3 regions of the Planifilum fulgidum genome follow, and region 2 is predicted to be linked to each of the others. Evidence: riboswitches for the same ligand, from Rfam matches in the RefSeq annotation. Region 2 holds a riboswitch; each other region holds the start of a gene.
The links. Region 2 has a riboswitch for S-adenosylmethionine ahead of BM063_RS05195 (methionine ABC transporter ATP-binding protein). Riboswitches for the same ligand answer to the same signal wherever they lie in the genome.
Positions count from the first base shown of each region.

Region 1: another riboswitch for S-adenosylmethionine. It lies ahead of metX (homoserine O-acetyltransferase MetX); the one in region 2 lies ahead of BM063_RS05195 (methionine ABC transporter ATP-binding protein).
Region 3: another riboswitch for S-adenosylmethionine. It lies ahead of metH (methionine synthase); the one in region 2 lies ahead of BM063_RS05195 (methionine ABC transporter ATP-binding protein).

Region 1 is NZ_FOOK01000007.1:97,863-105,256, reverse strand. It holds gene BM063_RS05995 (DUF1002 domain-containing protein) at 1-559, shown strand, start outside; gene sdhB (succinate dehydrogenase iron-sulfur subunit) at 762-1,511, opposite strand; gene sdhA (succinate dehydrogenase flavoprotein subunit) at 1,508-3,268, opposite strand; gene BM063_RS05980 (succinate dehydrogenase cytochrome b558 subunit) at 3,284-3,931, opposite strand; gene metX (homoserine O-acetyltransferase MetX) at 4,109-5,224, opposite strand; SAM riboswitch class I at 5,310-5,453, opposite strand; gene BM063_RS05970 (ABC transporter ATP-binding protein) at 5,581-6,597, opposite strand; gene BM063_RS05965 (ABC transporter permease) at 6,610-7,394, opposite strand, start outside.
Region 2 is NZ_FOOK01000006.1:84,125-91,518, forward strand. It holds gene BM063_RS05170 (acyl-CoA synthetase) at 1-1,356, shown strand, start outside; gene BM063_RS17920 (FixH family protein) at 1,583-2,047, shown strand; gene BM063_RS05185 (ABC transporter ATP-binding protein) at 2,436-3,362, shown strand; gene BM063_RS05190 (ABC transporter permease) at 3,359-4,129, shown strand; SAM riboswitch class I at 4,282-4,394, shown strand; gene BM063_RS05195 (methionine ABC transporter ATP-binding protein) at 4,468-5,448, shown strand; gene BM063_RS05200 (methionine ABC transporter permease) at 5,441-6,097, shown strand; gene BM063_RS05205 (MetQ/NlpA family ABC transporter substrate-binding protein) at 6,143-6,937, shown strand; gene BM063_RS05215 (APC family permease) at 7,147-7,394, opposite strand, start outside.
Region 3 is NZ_FOOK01000019.1:8,472-15,865, reverse strand. It holds gene metH (methionine synthase) at 1-3,378, opposite strand, end outside; SAM riboswitch class I at 3,448-3,558, opposite strand; gene BM063_RS10980 (VOC family protein) at 3,709-4,128, opposite strand; gene BM063_RS10975 (AIM24 family protein) at 4,200-4,916, opposite strand; gene BM063_RS10965 (dicarboxylate/amino acid:cation symporter) at 5,610-6,842, shown strand; gene BM063_RS10960 (ABC transporter permease) at 6,903-7,394, opposite strand, start outside.

The DNA.
Region 1 (7,394 bases), on a different contig from region 2:
TACCGAAACGATGTACGCCAACGCCTTGATCACCGCCGGGGTGAAGGATGCGGAGGTGTACGTCACCGCTCCGACCCAGGTTTCGGGAACCGCGGGACTGACGGGCATTCTCAAGGCCTTCGAAACGGCCACCGACACCAAGATCAGCGATGAACAAAAAGAAGTGGCCAACGAAGAAATGGTCCGGACCTCCGAATTGGGTGAAAAGATCGGAGACCCGGACAAGGCCGCCCAATTCATGATGGACCTCAAACAAAGGATGGCTGAAGAAAAGCCCGAAACGCCGGAGGAGTTCCGCAACCTGATCATCAACGTTTCCAATGAATACAACATCAATCTGAGCAATCAGGACATCGAGCAGCTCACCCAATTGCTTCAACGCCTGTCAGAGTTGAATATCGATTGGGGCGCCCTGAGCGATCAGGTGAAAAAGCTGCGGGACAACCTGGATGAAATCCTCAACTCCGATGAGACGAAAGGGTTTCTGGAAACCCTCCTGGACTGGCTCGCCAGCCTGCTGGATGCGCTGAAACAAATCTTCTCTTCGGAAAGCGCCTGATGCCCTGATCTGTCGCGGGGGAGGCGGGATCAAACCCGCCTCCCCTTGCTGCGAACGAAAAAACGATTTCCGCCGGGCATCCCCCGCCCGGCGGAGCGAATAGAGACGCCAAATCAGGGAGGCGGAAAAACCGCCTCCATTATATTTGGGCTGCATCCGGCCGGATTTGTGAACAAAAAACCCCCCGTGAAGGGGGGATCGGTCAGTTGGACAACCATTTGCGGAAGAGAAACCTGGTGGCCTCCCGGTTCATCGCGGCGATCGACGTGGTCAGCGGAATCCCCTTCGGACAGACCTGCACGCAGTTCTGCGAATTTCCGCATTCCTGCAGTCCGCCTTCGCCCAAGAGGGCTTCCAGACGCTCGTCCTTGTTCATGGCTCCGGTCGGATGGGAGTTGAACAGCCGGACTTGGCTGATCACAAAGGGACCCATGAAATTGGAACGGGAATTCACATTGGGGCACGCTTCCAGGCAGACCCCGCAGGTCATGCACTTGGACAGCTCGTAGCGCATCTGGCGCTCCGTCTCCGGCATGCGCGGACCCGGCCCCAAATCGTAGGTGCCGTCGATGGGGATCCAGGCCTTGACCCGCTTCAGCGCGTCAAACATCCGGCTGCGATCCACGATCAGGTCCCGGATCACGGGGAAGGTTCGCATCGGTTCCAGCCGGATGGGCTGCTCCAGGTGGTCGATCAGGGCGGTGCAGGCCTGACGCGGCTTTCCGTTGATCACCATCGAACAGGCGCCGCACACCTCTTCCAGGCAGTTGGACTCCCACACCACCGGGGTGGTTTTTTCCCCCTTGGCGTTGACCGGGTTCCGCTGGATCTCCATCAGCGCCGAAATGACATTCATGTTTTTCCGGTACGGCAGCTTGAACTCTTCCGTATACGGCTTTTCATTCGGTCCGTCCTGGCGGGTGATGATGAGATGCACCGTCTGTTCGCTCATTGTTTCGCCGCCTCCTCTTTCGCCACGTCGTACCGGCGCGGGCGCGGTTTGATCAGGGAAACGTCCACGGGCTCGTAATCAAACTCCGGACCGTCGGGGGTGTATTTCGCCTTGGTGGTCTTGAGCCACTCTTCGTCATTCCGCTCCGGATATTCCGGCTTGTAGTGGGCGCCGCGGCTTTCGTTGCGGTGATAGGCCCCCAGGGTGATCACCCGGGCCAACTGCAGCATGTTCCACAGCTGACGGGTGAACGAGGCGGCCTGGTTGCTCCACCGGCTGGTGTCGATCATGCTGATCCGCTTGTACCGCTCCATCAATTCCTGAATCTTTTCGTCCGTCTTCAACAGCCGGTCATTGTAGCGGACCACCGTCACATTGTCAGTCATCCACTCGCCCAATTCCTTGTGCAGCTGATAGGCGTTTTCATTTCCGTCCATCTTGAGGATTTGTTCGTATTTTTCCTCTTCCTTTTTGCGGTATTGCTCAAACAGGGTGGAAGGCAGATCCTCCGCCGACTTTTCCAGTCCGCGGACGTATCTGATCGCGCTGGGACCGGCCACCATCCCTCCGTAGATGCAGGAGAGAAGGGAGTTGGCGCCGAGACGGTTGGCCCCGTGGTATTGATAATCGCATTCTCCCGCGGCAAACAGGCCGGGAATATTGGTCATGTGGTTGTAGTCCACCCACAGGCCGCCCATCGAATAGTGCACCGCCGGGAAGATCTTCATCGGAACCTTCCGCGGATCTTCTCCCATGAATTTCTCATAAATCTCGATGATCCCGCCCAGTTTGACGTCCAGCTCCTTGGGATCCTTGTGGGAAAGGTCCAAATAGACCATGTTCTCCCCGTTGATCCCCAGTTTCATGTCGACGCACACCTTGAAGATCGCCCGGGTGGCGATGTCCCGCGGCACCAGGTTCCCGTAGGCGGGATACCACTCCTCCAGGAAATACCACGGCTTTCCGTCCTTGTAGGTCCAAACCCGTCCCCCTTCCCCGCGGGCCGACTCCGACATCAGGCGGAGCTTGTCATCCCCGGGGATGGCCGTCGGGTGAACCTGGATAAACTCCCCGTTGGCGTAAATGGCTCCCTGCTGATAAACGGCGCTGGCAGCGGAACCGGTGTTGATCATCGAGTTGGTCGACTTGCCGAAGATGATTCCCGGACCGCCGGTGGCCAGAATCACCGCGTCCGCCGGGAAGGCGCGGATTTCCCCGCTGCGCAAATCCTGGGCGACGATTCCCCGGCAACGGCCTTCATCATCCAACACGGCGGACAAAAACTCCCAATGCTCAAACTTGGTGACGCGACCGGCCACCTCGTAGCGACGCACCTGCTCATCCAGGGCGTACAGCAACTGTTGGCCCGTCGTCGCGCCGGCATAAGCGGTCCGATGGTGCTTGGTTCCGCCGAACCGGCGGAAGTCAATAAGCCCTTCCGGCGTCCGGTTGAAGGGGACTCCCATCCGGTCCATCAGGTAAATGATGCCCGGCGCCGCTTCACACATCGCCTTGACGGGCGGTTGGTTGGCCAAAAAGTCCCCTCCGTAAATGGTGTCGTCAAAGTGCTCCCAGGGAGAATCTCCTTCCCCCTTGGTGTTGACCGCACCGTTGATTCCACCCTGCGCACAGACGGAGTGGGAACGCTTCACGGGAACGATCGAGAACAATTGCACGTCGGCGCCCGCTTCCGCCAGTTTGATCGTGGACATCAGACCGGCCAAGCCGCCGCCGACAACGATGACCTTTTCATTCATTGGCAGTGCCCCCTTTTAGAACTGTGCCGACTGGGTCACGAATTCTGGGTCAACAAAGGCAAACAGGGCCCGAACGCCGATGTAGGACACGACGACGAAAACGACGGCCCACACCCAGGTGGAAACGGCTTGGGCGCGGGGTCCCACGGTGATGCCCCAGCTGACCAGGAAGGACCACATGCCGTTGCTGAAGTGGAAAACCGCGGCGATGACTCCGATCACATACAGGGCGAAGGTGAGATTGTTGGACAAAATTTCGTTCATCCTCAATCCCACTTCATGGGCGCTCAAGTCGTTCAGGGCGACGTAAATCCGGGTTTCCCAGACGTGCCAACCGACAAAGATGAAGGTGATCACCCCGGTCACCCGCTGCAGCATGAACATCAAGTTTCGGAAATAACCGAAATTGGTCACGTTGTTCTTCGCCTGGAAGGCGATATACAATCCGTACACCCCGTGGTACAGAAGCGGAAGGAAAATGAAGAAGATCTCCAAAAAGAGCAGGAAGGGAATGTCCCACAGCCACTCCACCTGCTCGCGGTAAGCGTCAGCTCCCCGGGTGGCGTAATAGTTCGTCAACAGATGCTCGAGCAAAAAAAAGCCCACCGGTATGACACCCAACAGCGAGTGCAGCCGACGGTTGAAAAAACTGGAGTGATTCATTGCCAGGCCCCCCATAAACCTGAGTGCTTCTCCTTATGTTACCCTGCTTTCCAAAAAAGCTGCACAAACGGCAGCAAAGAGATAAAATTCCTCATCAAAATGATTCACCGCTTTTTGGAAAGGGGTTTCACATAATGAATTAATACATCCCTATTGTACTCCCACAGTGTGGGAGCGTCAAGAAGACCTCATCCTCCCTTCCCCCAGGAAACGGCGAATGGGCGGCCCCACCAGGTCAAATTCGACCAAGAAAGCGTCATGGCCGTAGTGGGATTGAATTTCCTCCAACCGGGACCTTTTCCCCAGCCGCTGAAGCAGGGCATGGATTTTTCGCTGTTCCCGGATCGGAAACAGAATGTCTTCCCGGATGCCGATCACCAGCACGTCGGACTGAATCCGGGACAGCGCCCGCTCCACCCCTCCGCGTCCCCGGCCGATGTCATGCAGATCCATCGCTTTCAGGAGATAGAGATAGCTGTTCGCGTCGAAGCGGCGGACCAGCTTCTCCCCCTGATAACGCAGGTAGCTTTCCACCTGGAACATCGAATCCAGCCGGGTGATGGGTCCGTCGTCCTGGATCCGGCGGCTGAACCGCTTCTCAAAAAGGGTTTCGGTCCGGTAGGTGATCATTCCCATCATCCGGGCGATGGCCAAACCCCTTCGGGGGCCGGGCCCGGGATAATAATTTCCGCCCTTCCATTCGGGATCCGCCAAAATCGCTTGGCGGCCGATGTCGTTGTAGGCAATTCCCATCGGAGAGAGGGCAACGGAGGTGGCGATCGGGATCATCCGCTCCACCGCTTCGGGGTACATGATCCCCCATTCCAACACCTGCATCCCGCCCATCGAACCGCCGATCACCGCCGTTATTTTGGAGATGCCCATTTTTTCCAGGCAGCGCCGCTGGGCGCGAACCATATCACGAATCGTCACCACGGGAAAAGAGGTCCCGTAGGGACGACCCGTCCCCGGATCGATCGACGAAGGACCCGTGCTTCCGGCGCATCCGCCCAGAACGTTGGTCGTGATCACAAAATAGCGGTTGGTATCGATATATCCGCCCGGTCCGATCAATCCGTCCCACCAGCCGGGATGTTCCGCATCCCCCACGGCGTGGGCATCACCGGTCAGCGCATGACACACCAGGATTACGTTGTCCCTGGAATCGCTCAGGGTCCCGGCGGTCTCCACGGCGATCTCCACCTGCTTAAGGCGGCGGCCGCATTCCAAATCCAACGGACCGATCGGAACCGTCAGCTTTTGCGGGCAGTTGACGGTCGTCGCCACATCCATCCTCCCCCTTCCGGAAAAACAAGCGCCCTCTTCGATCAGAAGAGGGCGCGGGACCCACTAAGTGGGTTGGATTCCGTTCCGCCTCTTCTCATCTCTCAGGACCCGAGGGTCCTGCAGGAATTGGCACCTTTCCCCTCGTCCGGATCGTTCGGTCCGGCCGTTCCCTGCACGGGAGCGGGGTGGTTGCCGGGCTTCATCGGGCCAGTCCCTCCGCCTCTCTCGATAAGAAGACGCCTATTGAATTTTCTGTTATGATACGACAATCTGAAAGGGTGTGTCAACCCGCGGCAGATGATAAGGGGACGGCCGGGGGGGGGGGATTCCTCCCCCCTTTCCCGTCCCCTTAAGCGCAGAACCTACTTGGCCGAGATGTTCACCCGCAGACCCCGGTCCACGCGGGGAGCCTGAGGATGCTCCAGCCAGCAGTACACGCCGTGGCTGGAAGACGCTTCGGTCTTCTCCGGCATCATTTCATGGCAGATGTTCATCGCATGAGGGCAGCGGTCGGCGAAGGGGCACCCCTGCGGGGGCTTGAACAGGTCCGGCGGCGAACCCGGGATCGACTGCAGCTCCGTGTCCCGCTCCATGTCCAGCCGGGGCATGGAGTTGAGCAATCCCCAGGTGTAGGGATGGCGGGGACGGTAGAAAATTTCCTCCACCGTTCCGTACTCCACCACTTTCCCGCCGTACATGACGGCCACCTTGTGGGCGGTTTCGGCCACCACGCCCAGATCGTGGGTGATCAGGATGATCGCCGTTCCCGTCTTCTCCTGCAGCTCCTTCATCAGTTCCATGATCTGCGCCTGGATGGTCACATCCAGGGCGGTGGTGGGTTCATCGGCGATGAGGATTTTCGGATTGCAGGCCATGGCTATGGCGATCATCGCCCGCTGCCGCATTCCCCCGCTGAACTCGTGGGGATACTGATCCACCCGTTTTTCGGGCGTCGGAATCCCCACCAGGCGGAGCATCTCAATCGCCCGTTCCCGGGCCGCCCGCTTGTCGATCCCCTGGTGCCAGATCAATCCTTCCATGATCTGCCTGCCCACGGTCATCGTCGGGTTGAGGGAGGTCATCGGATCCTGGAAGATCATGCCGATCTCCGAACCGCGAATGCCGAACATCTCCTTTTCCGACAGGGTCAGCAGATCCTTTCCGTCGAAGCGGATCTCCCCTTCCTTGATGATGCCCGGCGGCGTCGGAATCAGGCGCATGATCGACTGGGCGGTGACGCTCTTCCCGCTCCCCGACTCGCCGACGATGGCCAGGGTTTCCCCCTTTTCGAGGGAGAAGCTGACTCCGCGGACCGCGTGCACTTCACCCCCGTAGGTCTGAAACGACACATGCAGATTCTCCACTTCCAAAAGAGCCATGATCTCCCTCCTTTACTTGCGCATTTTCGGATCCAGGGCATCCCTCAGGCCATCGCCGAGCATGTTGAAGGCCAACAGCGTCAGGCTGAGGAAAAAGGCGGGGAAGAAGAGGCGCCACCACTCACCCGACAAAATCACCGCCGTCGAATCGTCGATCATCGTCCCCCAGCTGGCGAAGGGCGCCTGCACCCCCAGCCCGAGGAAGCTCAGAAACGCTTCGGCGAAGATGGCGTTGGGAATGGTGTAGGTGATAAGAACAATAATCGGGCCCAAGGAGTTGGGAAGCAGATGCTTGAACAATATCCACCGGCCGCTCGCCCCCAGGGTCCGGGCGGCCAGCACGTACTCCTGCTCCTTCAGCTGCAGCACTTGTCCCCTAACCAGACGGGCCATGCGCAGCCAGCCGGTAATCGACAGGGCGATGATGATCGTCAGGACGCCGGGCTCCATCACGACCAGCAGGAGAATCACGGTCAACAAGTACGGAAGCCCCCACAGGACGTCGACGATCCGCATCATGATCTCATCGGTTCGCCCGCCCTTGTAGCCGGAAATGCCGCCGTAGAGCACGCCGATGATCAGATCGATCAATCCCGCCGCCAATCCGATCAGAAGCGACACGCGGGCGCCATACCAGGTGCGCACGAACATGTCCCGGCCCAGATCGTCGGTCCCGAACCAGTGCTCACTGGAGGGTTCCAGGTTCTTTCCGGTTTCCAGGTTTTGCTCATAATAGGTATAATCCACCATATAGGGGCCGAAAATGGCCATGACGGCGAGGAGCACGAGAATGACGA
Region 2 (7,394 bases):
GCGGCCTTCGGCCGAAACTCCGACGCCTATATGCTGCTGTGGCTGGCCACCGCCAAGGCGGGGCTGGTGCACGTGCCGATCAACTTCACCCTGGCCGGGGATGAACTCTCCTACATCCTGAACCAATCGGGCAGCCGGGCCCTTTTCCACGATCCGGACCTGGCGGACAGGGTGGAGGCGGTGAAGGGAGCGACCGTCGTCGAAATCTTCGGCACGCTCCGGGACGGCCGAAAGTTCGACGTGATGCGGCTGGCCGAAGAAGGAAGCGCCCTTCCTCCCGAGGTGGAGGTCCGGGACACGGATTTGGTCCAGTTGCTCTACACCTCCGGAACCACGTCCGCGCCCAAGGGGGCGATGATGACCCACCGGGCCCTGGTGCACGAATACATCAGCTGCATCACCGCCCTGGATTTTTCGCCGGCGGACCGCCCGCTCCACGCCCTTCCCCTCTACCACTCGGCGCAGATGCACGTGTTCCTGATGCCCTACCTGATGCTGGGAGCCACCAACCGCCTGTTGGAAATTCCCGACGCCCAGGAGGTGCTCCGGATCATTTCGGAGGAGAAAATCAACAGCTTTTTCGCCCCCCCGACCTTCTGGATCAGCCTCCTCAACCATCCCGATTTCAACCGGAGGGATCTGACCAGTTTGACGAAGGGATATTACGGCGCCTCCATCATGCCCGTGCCCGTCTTGAAAAAACTGAAGGAAGCCCTGCCCCGGCTGAGCGTCTACAACTGCTTCGGCCAATCGGAGATCGCCCCTCTCGCCACGGTCCTGCGCCCGGAGGAGCATGAAGCCCGCCCCGATTCGGCGGGAAAACCGGTCCTCTTCGTGGAGATGCGCGTGGTCGACGACAATATGGAAGACGTCTCCCCCGGCGAAATCGGTGAAGTGGTCTACCGCTCCCCGCAATTGTGCATCGGATACTGGGACAAGCCGGAGGAAACGGCGGAAGCCTTTGCGGGAGGCTGGTTCCACTCGGGAGACCTGGCCCGGGTCGATGAAGAGGGATACATCACCATCGTGGACCGCAAAAAGGATGTGATCAACACCGGCGGCGTGCTGGTCGCCTCCCGGGAGGTGGAAGAGGCCATCTACACGCATCCCGCGGTCAAGGAGGTGGCCGTCGTCGCCACGCCCGACCCCAAATGGATCGAAGCGGTCACCGCCGTCGTCGTGCTGAAGGAAGGCGCCCGGGCCAGCGAAGAGGAGATCATTCAGTGGTCCAGGGAGCGGCTGGCCCCCTTCAAGGTGCCGAAAAAGGTGCACTTCGTCGAGGACCTGCCCCGCAACGCCTCCGGCAAGATCCTGAAGCGGAAGCTCCGGGAACAGTTTTCCGAAACCGGTACGTAAGAAGGCGGTCGCACCGGACCCATACCGTGTTCAAAGCCCTCCTCTGGGGAGGGCTTTTTACGCGTTTGGCGAGGAAGACAAACATTCACGCAAAGTTCATCCTTGCCGCAAAAGAGGGGGGATATAATGAGATTGACTGGACGCATGCATTCCGGGACAACCTGGCATCCAACATCGACCGCCGTTTTGACGGATGCGATATCACAGAGGGAAAGGACTGATATCCATGCAATGGATTCGAATGCCGGCCCTGTTGATGATCGCCCTCCTCGCCTTCGCGGCGGCCGCCTGCGGAACCTCTCCGGACGAGGGAAAACCGGAACAAAGCGGCGCCGCTTCGGAGCATCAGGAAGGCCACTCCGAACATGACGCCGGAAAAAATGCTCCCTCCGCCCCGAAGGTGAAGATGGATCTGCCCGAGGACGCGAAGGCCGGAAAGGAAGTCTTAATCCAAATCACCGTCACCCATGAGGGAGAACCGGTCAACGACGCGGACGAAGTGCAGTTCGAAATCTGGAAAAAGGGAGCGCCCAAGGACGATCATGAAATGATCGACGCGGAAAAAACGGGAGACGGGGTGTATTCCATCAAAAAGACCTTCCCGGAACCCGGGGAATACAAGGTGATGTACCATGTGACGGCGAGGGGAAGCCATGTGATGGAACCCGCCGAAACCCTGGTCGTCCAATGATGCCCCCGTGGAACAAAGGGGGTTTTTCTTTACATCCGCCGGAAAACCGCTGACGGCCGGCGGAAAGGCGAAACCGAGGCCCGAATCGGCCCTCCGCTCCATCGCGGACCGCTTTTTCACAGGCGGGAGGCCGGGACGCTGACAAACCTCAAAGTCCGGGGGCGGGAGGCGTTTTCCGCTCCGTCTTTATGCAGCAGGACTCGGCAAAAACCGCCTGACCAACCCTGTGCCTTCCCGCCGCGGAGGGCTTTTTTCTTCCGGGGAACCGGCAAACGGGGACGCTCTGTCGGGAGTGTTTCCCTTTTTTTCGTCGAATCAACGCGTACAATGAAGATGGGAACCGGATTCGACGTCGAGTTCGGAGAACGCCGCGTCCACGGAGGTCGTCATGATAAACAGCCCTGTGTTGGAAATCCGCGATGTGAGCAAAGAGATCGGCCGGCGGCGAATCATCGATTCCGTTTCGCTGAAGGTGTACCCGGGAGAAGTCATGGGAATTCTGGGGCCCAACGGCGCCGGAAAAACCACGCTGATCCGGCTGATGACGGGCCTCGTCGCCCCCACCCGGGGGGAGATCCGGATTCGGGGAAAATGCGTGCGATCCCAGTTTGAACAGGCCATGAAGCATGTGGGAGCCATCGTGGAAAATCCGGAGTTTTACCCGTTCCTGACGGGATACAAGAATTTGCTCCACTTTGCCCGGATGGTTCCGGGGGTGGGCGAAAAGCGGATCCGGGAAGTCATTTCCCTGGTGAAACTGGAGGAGGCCATCCACGATCCGGTCAAAACCTATTCTCTGGGGATGCGCCAGCGCCTGGGGGTGGCCCAGGCGATTCTGCACCGTCCCGCCCTGCTCATCCTGGACGAGCCCACCAACGGGCTGGATCCCGCGGGCATTCGCGAACTGCGGGATTATCTGCGCCGTCTGGCCGAGAAGGAACGGACGGCGGTGGTCGTGTCCAGCCATTTGCTTTCGGAGATGCAGCTGATGTGCGACCGGGTGGCCATCCTCCGGGGTGGAAAACTGATCGAAGTCCGGCGGATGAGCGAAATTCTCCGGCGGGATTCCGAGGAACTCCGAACCCGCTTCGAGGTGGATCGGACGGATCCGGTCCCGTCGGTACTGCTTCAACTGGGCTTAAACCGCGAGTGGAAAGAATGCCCCGGCGGTTTTGAGATAAGGCTGCGGCGGGAGGAAACCGCGGAGCTGAACCGGCGGTTGATCGAGGCCGGCGTTCGGGTGTACGCCATCCGACGGCTGGAACAGTCGCTGGAAGAACGATTCCTGGAATTGACGGAAGGGGATGCGCCGTGATCCTGGGAAGGCTGATCCGAAACGAACAGATGAAAATCATGGACCGGACGCGGACCCTGGTCATGTGGGCGCTGCTGATCCTGGCGGTCTGCCTGTTGGCGATCGGTCAGCGATTGATCTTGGTCTCCGGCGCCCCGGTGGACATGTGGGAATTCGCCGAGGGTTGCACCCACCTGCTGTTCATCGTCCAATTGTTCACCCTGGTCGTCGCGGGAGATATCATCTCCAGCGAGTTCTCCTGGGGAACGGCGAAATTGCTGCTCATCCGTCCCGTGAGCCGGACCCGCATCCTGCTGTCCAAATTTGCGGCGGTCGTCACCTTCCTTTTGGCCTGCATGGCCGTCCTCCTGCTGGCTTCGCTGCTGTTCGGAGCGGTCTTCTTCCGCTGGACGGGATTGGGTGACGCCCTGGAAGCCCTGAAACAACTATTTGCGCGCTACGGACTGTATGGGGTGGAAGTCCTCGTGACCGCCTCCCTCGCCTTCATGCTGTCCGCCGCATCCCGCAGCAGCACCCTGTCCGTCGGGCTGTCCATTTTTCTCTTTTTTTCCGGTGGATTTCTATCGGAATTATTGAAAATATGGGGAATCAGCTGGGGAAAATACCTGCTGTTTGCCAATCTGGATCTTTCGCCCTATTTCTACGGCCACTCCCCGCCTTTTCCGGGCATGTCCCTCGCTCACTCCCTGCTGGTGCTCGTCATCCATTTTGCGCTGTTTCACCTGATCGCCTGGTGGTCCTTTGCCAAACGGGATGTCCTGACCTGAGGCAGCCGGTCGCATTAAAACTTTTCCGATAAGATTTGTCGGCCCATCCAATCAAAACAGTTTGTATATTTTGGAATAACGCGGCGCTGTTGACACGCCGAGGGCGCCGTAGTAGGATGTTTCATGACAATTTCATACGGTGATTCCGCGCGCTCTTATCCAGAGAGGTGGAGGGACTGGCCCGATGAAACCCGGCAACCGTCCGCGGCCATACGCGGAAATGGTGCCAATTCCTGCAGAGCCCAACGGTTCTGGCAGATGAGAGAGGCGATTTTAGATATAAGATCCCTTTCTGCTCTGGCAGGAAGGGATTTTTTCGTCAACGGGTGGTGAAATCGATGATCGTACTGGATCATGTGAGCAAAGTGTACCGCTCTCCGAAGGACGGAGACGTGGTTGCCCTCAAGGATATTCATCTGGAAATCAAACGCGGGGAGATCTTCGGCATCGTCGGCCACAGCGGCGCCGGAAAGAGCACGCTCCTGCGCCTGCTCAACGGCCTGGAGAAGCCTACGTCGGGCCGGGTGACGGTGGACGGAATCCCCATCTCCGAAAGCAGCGAGCGCCAGCTGAGGGAAGCGCGAAAGAAAATCGGCATGATCTTTCAGCACTTCCACCTGCTCTGGTCGCGCACCGTCTGGGAAAACGTGGCCTTCCCCCTGGAGCTGGCCGGAAAGCCGAAACGGGAGATCCGGGAAAAGGTGGACACCCTGCTGGAACGGGTGGGGCTCACCCACCGGGCCAACGCTTATCCCGCTCAACTGTCCGGCGGACAGAAACAGCGGGTCGGGATCGCCCGGGCCTTGGCCAACGATCCGACCGTGCTGCTTTGCGATGAAGCGACGTCGGCCCTGGACCCCGAAACCACCGCTTCCATCCTGGAGCTGCTCAAGGAGATCCACCGGGACACCGGCATCACCATGGTGGTCATCACCCACGAAATGAGCGTCGTCAAACGGCTCTGCCAGCGCATGGCCGTCATGGAAGACGGAAAGATCGTGGAGCAGGGCGAAGTGGAGGCCCTGTTCCGCGAGCCGAAGCACCCGGTGACCCGGCAATTTGTGGAATCCCTGATCGCCGAAAAAGAAAACGCCGAACGGCACACCGCCTTGATCCGGATTCCTTCGCGCAAGCTGGACCTTTTGTGGGGCCTTCTGGCGGAACGGGTCAAGCGGGGCGTGACCGCCACCATCCTGCCCGATGCCGCGGAAAGCGGAGACCATGTGACGCTGCGGATCGGCGGGCCGAAGGACGCGGTCCAAGAAGCGGTAGCAGCCCTGAAGCAGGATGAACACCGCGAGGTGATCCCCCATGTTTGATCAACTGGACACCCAATTGTTGTGGCAGGCAACCGGGGAAACGATATACATGGTGGCCATCTCCACCTTCTTCTCGGCCCTGATCGGCATCCCCCTGGGCGTGCTGCTGGTCATCACCGACAAGGGCCATCTTTGGGAAAATGTGGCGCTTCAGCGCCTTTTGGGCGTGGTTGTCAACCTGTTCCGGGCGGTTCCCTTCATCGTGCTGGTTCTCTTCCTCTTTCCCCTGTCCAAACTGCTGGTGGGAACCACCCTCGGGCCGACGGCGGCCACGATTCCCCTGATCGCAGGGGCCGCCCCCTTTTATGCGCGCATGGTGGAAACCGCCATCCGGGAAATCGACCGGGGCGTGATCGAAGCGGCCTTGGCCATGGGGGCCACCCGGATGCAGATCGTCCGAAAGGTGCTGTTGCCGGAGGCCAAGCCGGCGATCATCTCCGGCCTGACCGTCACCTGCGTCTCCCTGATCAGCTTTTCGGCGATGGCGGGGATCGTGGGCGGCGGCGGCCTGGGCGACGCCGCATACCGCTTCGGCTTCCAGTCCTTCAACGACCAGATGCTGTACGCCTGCGGCCTGTTGCTCGTCCTCTTCGTGCAGCTGGTGCAGTGGGGCGGCGACCGGCTGGCGCGACGCGTCGACAAACGATAAACCCGATCCGTCAACCGACTTATCCGGAAAAGGAGGCATCGAATCATGAAAAAATGGTGGCTCGGACTGCTCTCGCTCGCTCTGCTGCTGGCAACGGCCGCATGCGGCGGAGGCAGCCAGGAAAAAACGACGCTCCACGTGGGGGCCACGCAGGTGCCCCATGCCGAAATCCTGAACCACATCAAACCGACGCTGGAAAAAGAGGGCATCCAGCTGGAGGTGCGCGTCTTCCAGGATTACGTTCTGCCCAATAAAGCGGTGGAAGAAGGGGAACTGGACGCCAACTACTTCCAGCACATCCCCTGGATGGAATCCACCAACAAGGAACAGGGATGGCACCTGGTCAAGGTGACGGGCGTGCACATCGAACCGATGGGAGCCTACTCCAAAAAATACAAATCCAAAGAGGAGATCCCCGACGGCGCGACGGTCGCCCTCCCCAACGCCACCAGTGAAATGACCCGGGTCCTGCTGTTGCTGGATCAGCAAGGGCTGATTAAACTGGACAACCGCGAAGGGGACAAAACCCTCAAAAACATCCGGTCCAACCCGAAAAAGCTGAAATTCAAGGCGCTGGAACCGGCCATCCTGCCGAGGGTCCTGGATCAGGTGGACGTGGCGGTCATCAACACCAACTACGCCCTTCAGGCCAAGCTGAATCCGCTGAAGGATTCCCTGTTCATCGAGGACAAGAATTCCCCCTATGTGAACGTGTTGGCCGTCAAGAAAGGCAATGAAAAGGATCCGGCCATCCAAAAGCTGGCCGAAGCTCTCACCTCTCCGGAAGTGAAAAAGTTCATTGAGGAAAAATACGACGGCGCCGTCGTTCCGGCCTTCTGAATGAAAACCCCCGCGCACAAGGCGCGGGGGTTATTGATTACAAGCCACCGACAAAATGGATGAGGGGGCGATTTTTCGTCCCGGCGCCCGCAAAAGCAGGAACCGCCCGGCAACCCCCCCGATGCCCATGCCGAAATCTGTTTCCACCCTGCGCACGAGGCGCAGGGTTTTCAGCACTGGACCCGGGACGGCTTTTCCTGAAAAGCCGATCACAGCGACGCGATCCACGCCTTCCGCACCTTCTCCTCCCGGTCCTCCCGGACGGAACCGGCGCGCCGGGCGCTCCGGATCCCCCAGAAGTAGAAGGCCAGAGCACAGGCGGCAATCAACAGCATGTCCACACCGTAGGGAATCAGGTTGTACCCGCCGAATCGCTCGCTGCCCAGACAGGAAACCAGGACGATGAAGGCGAGGTATCCGATCAGCCACAATCCGGCTTTCAACCGGGGGATGAAAT
Region 3 (7,394 bases), on a different contig from region 2:
CATGTACCCCTCCGTCAGCCGGACGCCGATCGCCTCCGGCTCCATCAGCCGGAACAGCTTTACCTGATCCTCCAGATCCGGGCAGGCGGGATAGCCGAAGGAAACGCGGATTCCCTGGTACCGGGCGGCGAACCGCTGTTTCATCGTCATTTCCGGCGGATCCGGAAATCCCCACCGTTCCCGCATGATCTGATGGAGCCGTTCGGCGAAGGCCTCCGCCAATTCCAGGGCCGCCGCCTGAAGCAGGTGGGACCGGAAGTAATCGCCGCGCTCCTTCCAACGCTCGGCCCGCTCCCGGATCCCCGCACCCGCCGTCACCACCAGGAAGCCCACCGCATCCATTTCCCCGGACCCGACCGGTCGGAGAAAGTCCGCCAGACAGAGGTACGGCTCCTTTTTCTGCCGGGGGAACGAAAACCGTTCCAGCACCCGCGCCGGCTCCCGGGGATCATAGATGAGGATGTCGTTCCCTTCCCCCTGGGCGGGGAAAAAGCGGTACATCCCCCGGGGCCGGATCCAGCCCTTTTCCTGGGCTTCCGAAAGGAAGGCGTCCACTTCTTCCTTCAGCCGGAGGGCTTTCCGGTCTCCCTTGGCAAGGAGCTTTTCCACGTCGCCCCGGAGGCCCAGGTGCTTGCCCAGAAGCATCTGTTCGTTCAGATAGGGGCGAAGATGATCGATGGAAACCTCCCGCAGGATGTGCCGCTCAAAATCCGGCGGTTCGAACACCGGGACGTCCCGCCGGACGGAAGAGCGTCCCTCCGCCCCGAAAGCGGTCGGGCCGCCGCTTCCTCCGCCGGTGCGCCCCGAGGCGCGCTCCCGCCTCCTCCCGAGCTCGCCCGCCAGCTTTAGCCGCTCCTCGCCGTCCATCAACCGGTTGGCAAGCTCCAAGCCCTCCATCGCGTCCTTGGCGTAGAGGACGATCCCGGAATATTCCGGGGCGATTTTCGTCTCCGTGAACTTGCGGGTGAGGGCGGCCCCGCCAACCAGGATGGGAACCTCGATGCCCGCCGCCTTCAGATCCTGGGCCGTCACCACCATCTGCTGGGCCGACTTGACCAGGAGTCCGGAGAGGCCGATGGCGTCCGGTTTCTCCCGGCGGCAGGCCTCGATCAACTGCTCCGGAGCCACCTTGATCCCGAGATTGACCACCTCGTAACCGTTGTTGGACAAGATGATGTCCACGAGATTTTTTCCGATGTCGTGGACATCCCCCTTCACCGTGGCCAGGAGAATCTTTCCCCTCGAATGGGTGTCCGCCTTTTCCATGTGGGGTTCCAGGAAGGATACGGCCGCCTTCATCACCTCGGCGCTCTGCAGCACCTCGGCGACGATCAATTGGTTGTCGTTGAAGAGGCGGCCCACCTCGTCCATCCCCTTCATCAACGGCCCGTTGATGATCTCCAGGGGATCGTACCGGCCCAGCGCCTCCTTCAGATCATCGAACAGCCCGTCCTTGGAACCCTCCACCACATACCGGGCCAACCGCTCCTCCAGGGGAAGGCGGTGCGCCGGCTCCGCCTTCTCCTCTTTCTTCCGCCGGTAGAATTGGGTGAATTCGCCTAATACCGCCTCGTAGTTTTCCCGGGTTGTCCCGAAAAGGAGCCTCTCGGCGAGCCGCACTTCCTCCGGGGGGATCGACGCGTAGCGCTTCAGCCTCTCCGTATTGACGATGGCATAATCCAACCCCGCCTTCGTGGCGTGGTAGAGAAAGACGGCGTTCAGCACCTCCCGGCCCGCGGGAGGCAAGCCGAAGGAAACGTTGGAAATGCCCAGGATGGTGGCGGAGCGGGGAAAAGCTTCTTTGATCAGCCGGATGGCCTCCACCGTCTCCCGGGCGGAGCCGATGTAGGCTTCGTCACCGGTTCCCACCGGAAACACCAAAGGATCGAAGATGATGTCCTCGGGCGCCACCTTGTATTTCTCCGTCAACAATTCGTAAGAACGGCGGGCCACCGCCAGTTTCCGCTCCCGATCGACGGCCATCCCCCCTTCGTCGATCGTCCCGACGACCACCGCCGCCCCATACCGGCGCAGGAGGGGAACCACCGCGGCGAAGCGCTCTTCCCCCTCTTCCAAATTGATCGAATTGATGATCGCCTTCCCCTGGGAATGGGTGAGGGCCCGTTCCACCACCGCCGGATCCGTGGAATCGATCATCAGGGGGACTTTCACCCTTTTCACCGCATGTTCGAGAAACCGTTCCATGTCTTCCAGCTCGTCCCGGTCCGGATCGGCCAGGCAGACGTCGATGATCTGGGCGCCGCCCTTCACCTGCCGGCGGGCGATCTCCGCCGCCTCCTCATACCGGCCGGCGGCGATCAGCTCCCGAAATTGGCGCGATCCGATCACGTTGGTCCGTTCGCCGACGAGGAGGGGGCGGCTCTTCTCCTCCAGGAAGACCGCCTCCACCCCCGAAACCCCCGGCGGATGGGATGAAACCGGCCGCCTGGGCCTCTTCCCCCGCAGGGCCTCCGCCAGGGCGCGGATGTGCCCCGGCGTCGTCCCGCAGCAGCCCCCGGCGATGTTGAGCCAACCGGCATCGGCGAAAGCGGCCATCTTCGCCGCCAGCGACGAAGGCGTCTCGTGATACCGCCCCTCTTCGTCCGGCAAACCCGCGTTGGGGTAACAACTGACCGCGCACCGGGCCAGCCCGGACAGGGTCCGGAGATGATCCCGCATGAACTCCGGACCGGTGGCGCAATTGAGGCCGACGGCCACCGGCCGCAAGTGCTCCACCGACAGATAAAAGGCTTCGATGTTTTGACCGGCCAGCATCGTTCCCATCGGTTCGATCGTCCCGGAAATGAGGAGGGGCACCTCCTTCCCCAATTCCTCGAAGGCCCGGCGAATCCCGATGCCCCCCGCCTTCACGTTGAGGGTGTCCTGGGCCGTCTCCAAAAGCAGCGCGTCCACGCCTCCCAGAAGCAATCCCCGGGCCTGCTCCCGGTAAGCGTCGACCAGCTGTTCAAAGGTGACGCCGCCGGTCAGGGAAAGGGTCTTGGTCGTCGGCCCCATCGCGCCCAGGACGAAGCGGGGCTGCTCCGGCGTCGACCACCGGCGGGCGGCATCCACCGCCAGCCGGGCCGCCCTCCGGTTGATCTCCTCCGCCCGCTCCCCGAGTCCGTACTCCTCCAGCACAATCCGCGTCGCCCCGAAGGTGTTGGTTTCGATCAGATCCGCCCCGGCCTCCAGGTAAGCCTCGTGAATCCTTCGGATCAGGTCCGGCCGGGTCAAATTGAGCGCCTCGTTGCATCCCTCCAGCGCCTCCCCGCCGAAATCGCCGGCGGAAAGTCCCGCCTGCTGGAGCATCGTGCCCATCGCGCCGTCCAGGATCAGGATTTTCTCCTCCATGCGTCGAACCAAGGGGTGCTTCTCCATCGGCCATCATCCTTTGCAAAAAAATAACCTTCCATCTCTGACGGATGAAAGGTTGGGCGAAGGTCCACACTCTCATCTCCCAGAGATAGACTCTCTGCAGGAATTGGCACCACATCGGAATCCCTTCCGATAGGTTGCCGGGCTTCATCGGGCCAGTCCCTCCGCCTCTCTCGATAAGAGCGCTCTCAAATATGAAGTTGTCCGTTCTCCCGAAGCGGGGCGCTTTCCTTCCCGCAGCTGTTTCTGTTCATGATAATCAATCGGGCCCGGGACTGTCAATACGCTGTCAAAATCGACGGGGCGGTTGTGGCAGGCGCCCTCACCCGGTTCTTATCCGCTCACCTCCTCCTGGAAAAGCATGATGAGGTTGCCGCAGGTGTCATCGATGACGGCTTGGTACCCCCCTTCGGTTTTGACGGGTTCCACGGCGAAGGTGACCCCCCGTTTCTTCAGCCGCTCGCACTCCTTCTGCAGATTCTCCACATAAAACACGGTGCAAGGGATTCCCGCCTCGTAGAGAGTTCTCTGGAACACCGCGGCGGCGGGCCGGCCGTTGATTTGGACGGCGGGATTCCAGTTCGGTTCCAGCAGCAATTCGAGATCGTCGGGCCCTTCGGGTGAAACCACCGTCAGCCACCGGGCCCCTCCCGCCGGAAGGTCCCGTTTCTTCACAAAGCCCAAAACCTCCGTGTAAAACCGAAGGGCCTTCTCCTGGTCGTCCACAAAAACGCTGGTCACTTTGATTCTCATCCATGATCCTCCCTTGCCGGGTTTGGCTCCACAGCCCCTTTCCATTATTCCCCCGTTCCGGCCGGCCGTTTTCACCGAACGTCCTTGGTGGGGGCGACCCACACCTCGCCGGTACCGGAAAAGTGATAAGTGAGGGAATCCTTTTCCTTGCCGGTCACACTGAGCTGGACGGCCCCCCGCCGCAGAAAGGCATAGGCGCCTTCCAGCTGCATTTTTTCCCCGGCCATGGGCAGGCACATGATCTCCTGCGGAGAAACGGGCAACCGGAGCACACAGGCGCCGGTGCCGGACAGTTTCACCTGCAGGAGTTCTTTCTCCTCTTTTTCGTCCGAAGCGGGAAGCTTGATCCGGACGGGGCTGACGCCGACCGTCGTGTCACAGGCGACAAACACGTCTTCGTCGACGACAATCTCCTCCCGCTCCAACCAGAGAAGCTGATAGTGATGATAGGACGGTTTCAGATAGATTTCGCCCTCCCCGCTGTAGACGGGAAGCATGAGGGGCTGCTTCACCAGCGATTCATTCGCCAAGATTCCGGTCATCGCCTTCCGCAGGATTTCGGAGGCGGTCCCTCCTTCCCCCGGTTTGGTCTTCACGGCGAGGTTTCCCTTGAAAAACTGGAGCGCCCCCTCCGCAGACCGGGCCTCCCCTTCATTCAGAACAATCCGAATTTGACGCAAAGGGGTCCCGCTTTTCTTCACTTCCTTGTACTCGAGGATCTCAAATCGGCTTCCCTCGATTCCCTCCATGAGATCGACGACAGCGAACAACCGGTCGTTGGAATACACGCTGTACAACGCTCTCAGTCCCCTTCCCCTGCACTGCTCCCCTCATCCACCTCCATTTTACCGGATGGACGGCGCCAAGACGACAAGCCGCGGCGCTTTTTTGCCGGATTTGAGAGGCGGAGGGCCATCAAACGTTTCCGCGCGGAAAGGATAAAAAAGGCCCCTTTCCGCCGGGCGGGCGCCGGAACCGGCGCTTGCCGAAAAGATGGCCGCCCGCCGCTTGCAAAAGGAGGCACGCCCCTAACGAAGGGGAGACACGCCTTCCGGGGCTCCCATCCAACCGCATCCCGGCGCATTCCCATCGCTCCCCCGCCACCCTGCCAATTACGGGTTGCTCGGTCGGCCGCACCCGGCCCGGCCGGATCGGCTTTGGGATGGCCTTCATCGGAATCTCCGGGATTTTCGCCTTCTCCCGCTTCATCCCGCCGGCCTGTCCCGCACCGGCGCGGAAAAAGCAGGGAAGCAAATCTCCGCCGGTCTGGTCATCCCGTCTCCCTTGCGGCACCGGAGGCCCGGAAGGCCCGACCCTGGCGGGAGATTCCCGACCGATCTTCCGGCCATCCTGTTCGGTTTCATCTTCCGCTTCCCGGACGAACGCCCTCCCGGGATGGGCTGTAAAAAACGGGATGAAACAAACGCGGTGCGCGGGCCGTTCTTCGGGTATGATTGAATGCGAAGGAGGAATCATCCGCGATGGCTTTCCTGCGTGCTTATCGATTTCCCCTCATCCTGCTGGCCGCCATCGCTCTGGGCAGCGTGATCGGCTTCGTCCTGGGGCCCAAATCGGCGGTGCTGAAACCCCTGGGGGATATTTTTCTGAACCTCATGTTCGTGATCGTGGTGCCTCTGGTGTTCGTCACCATCAGCAGTTCGATCGCCAACATGTCCAGCCTGAAGCGGCTGGGCAAAATCGTGGGCTGGATGCTCCTCATTTTTGTTGTCACCGGCGTCGTCTCTTCCCTGTTGATGCTGGGAGCCGTGAAAATGTTCAACCCGGCGGAGGGAGTGAACATCGCGCTGGAGGAGCCGGAAGAGCAGGCGGAGATCACCCTGGGCGAACAGCTGGTCCAGACGGTGACGGCTCCCGACTTCCGGGATCTCTTGTCCAAGGAACGAATGCTGGCGCTGATCCTGATGGCCGCCCTCTTCGGGATCGCAGTCAGTCAGGCGGGAGAAAAGGGGGAGATGGTGGCCCGGGGCTTGTCTGCCCTGTCCGAGGTGTTGATCAAGCTGGTGGGGATCATTCTGTGGTACGCCCCCATCGGCCTGGGCGCCTATTTCGCCGCGCTGGTGGGGGAATTCGGCCCGCAGCTGGTCGGTTCCTACGCCCGGGCGGTCGCCGTCTACTATCCGGTGGCCCTCTTGTATTTCATCGTTTTCTTCACCCTTTACGCCTTCCTGGCCGGAGGAGGAAAGGGCGTCCGCCGCTTCTGGAGCGTAATCCCCTCTCCGGCGGTGACGGCGCTGGCCACCGGCAGCAGCGTGGCCACCATCCCCGCCAACCTGACCGCCGCGGCCAAGCTGGGCATCAAAAAGGATGTAAGGGACGTGGTGATTCCGCTGGGTGCCACCATCCACATGGACGGCTCCTGCATCAGCGCCATCCTGAAAATCTCTTTTCTGTTCGGCCTGTTCAACATCCCCTTTGAGGGGATCGACACCTATTTAACCGCCATCCTGATCGCCGTCCTCAGCGGGGTCGTGATGTCCGGGGTGACCGGCGGCGGCTTCATCGGCGAAATGCTGATCGTCACCATGTACGGGTTCCCGGTCGAGGCCCTGCCCATCCTGGCCGTCATCGGAACCCTGGTCGATCCGCCGGCCACCATGGTCAACGCCTCCGGCGACACCGTGGCCAGCATGCTCATCTCCCGCTTCACCGAAGGAAAGGAATGGATGAAAAACGCCCTGAAGGAAAATGCGTAAAACCCCGCTTGAGAAAAAAGGCTTCGGAAAGGACGATTCCGAAGCCTTTGCTTTTTCCCGTCACGGCTTCATCCGACCGGCCAGCATCTTCCCCCCCTCCGCATCCCAGCGAAAGGTGACCACCGCCAGTACCAAAAACAGGACGGCGAACGCCAACAGAATCAGGATCGGCAGGACGATTCCCGACGCATCGCCTTCCAGCGAGTGGCGGAAAGCGTCCACAAAATGGGAAAAGGGCAAAAACCGACTCAGCTCCTGCAACCAGCGGGGCGATCCGTCCAGCGAATAAAAGGCTTCGCTGACAAAGAGCATCGGCAGGGAAAAGAGGTTGCAAATCATGCTCACCTGGGCTTCGTTTCCCGCCAGATTGGCCACCAAAAAGCCGAGGCCGGTAAAGCAGAAGGTTCCGGCGAGCAGCACCGGAAGCATCAGCAAGCTTTCTCCCCATCCGACGTCCACGCCGAAGGCGATCGCTCCGGTCGCGACCACAACGGCGCCGCTCAACAGGGCAACCAGGGCCCGGGCGATCGTCAGGCTTAAAACAAAGGCGAC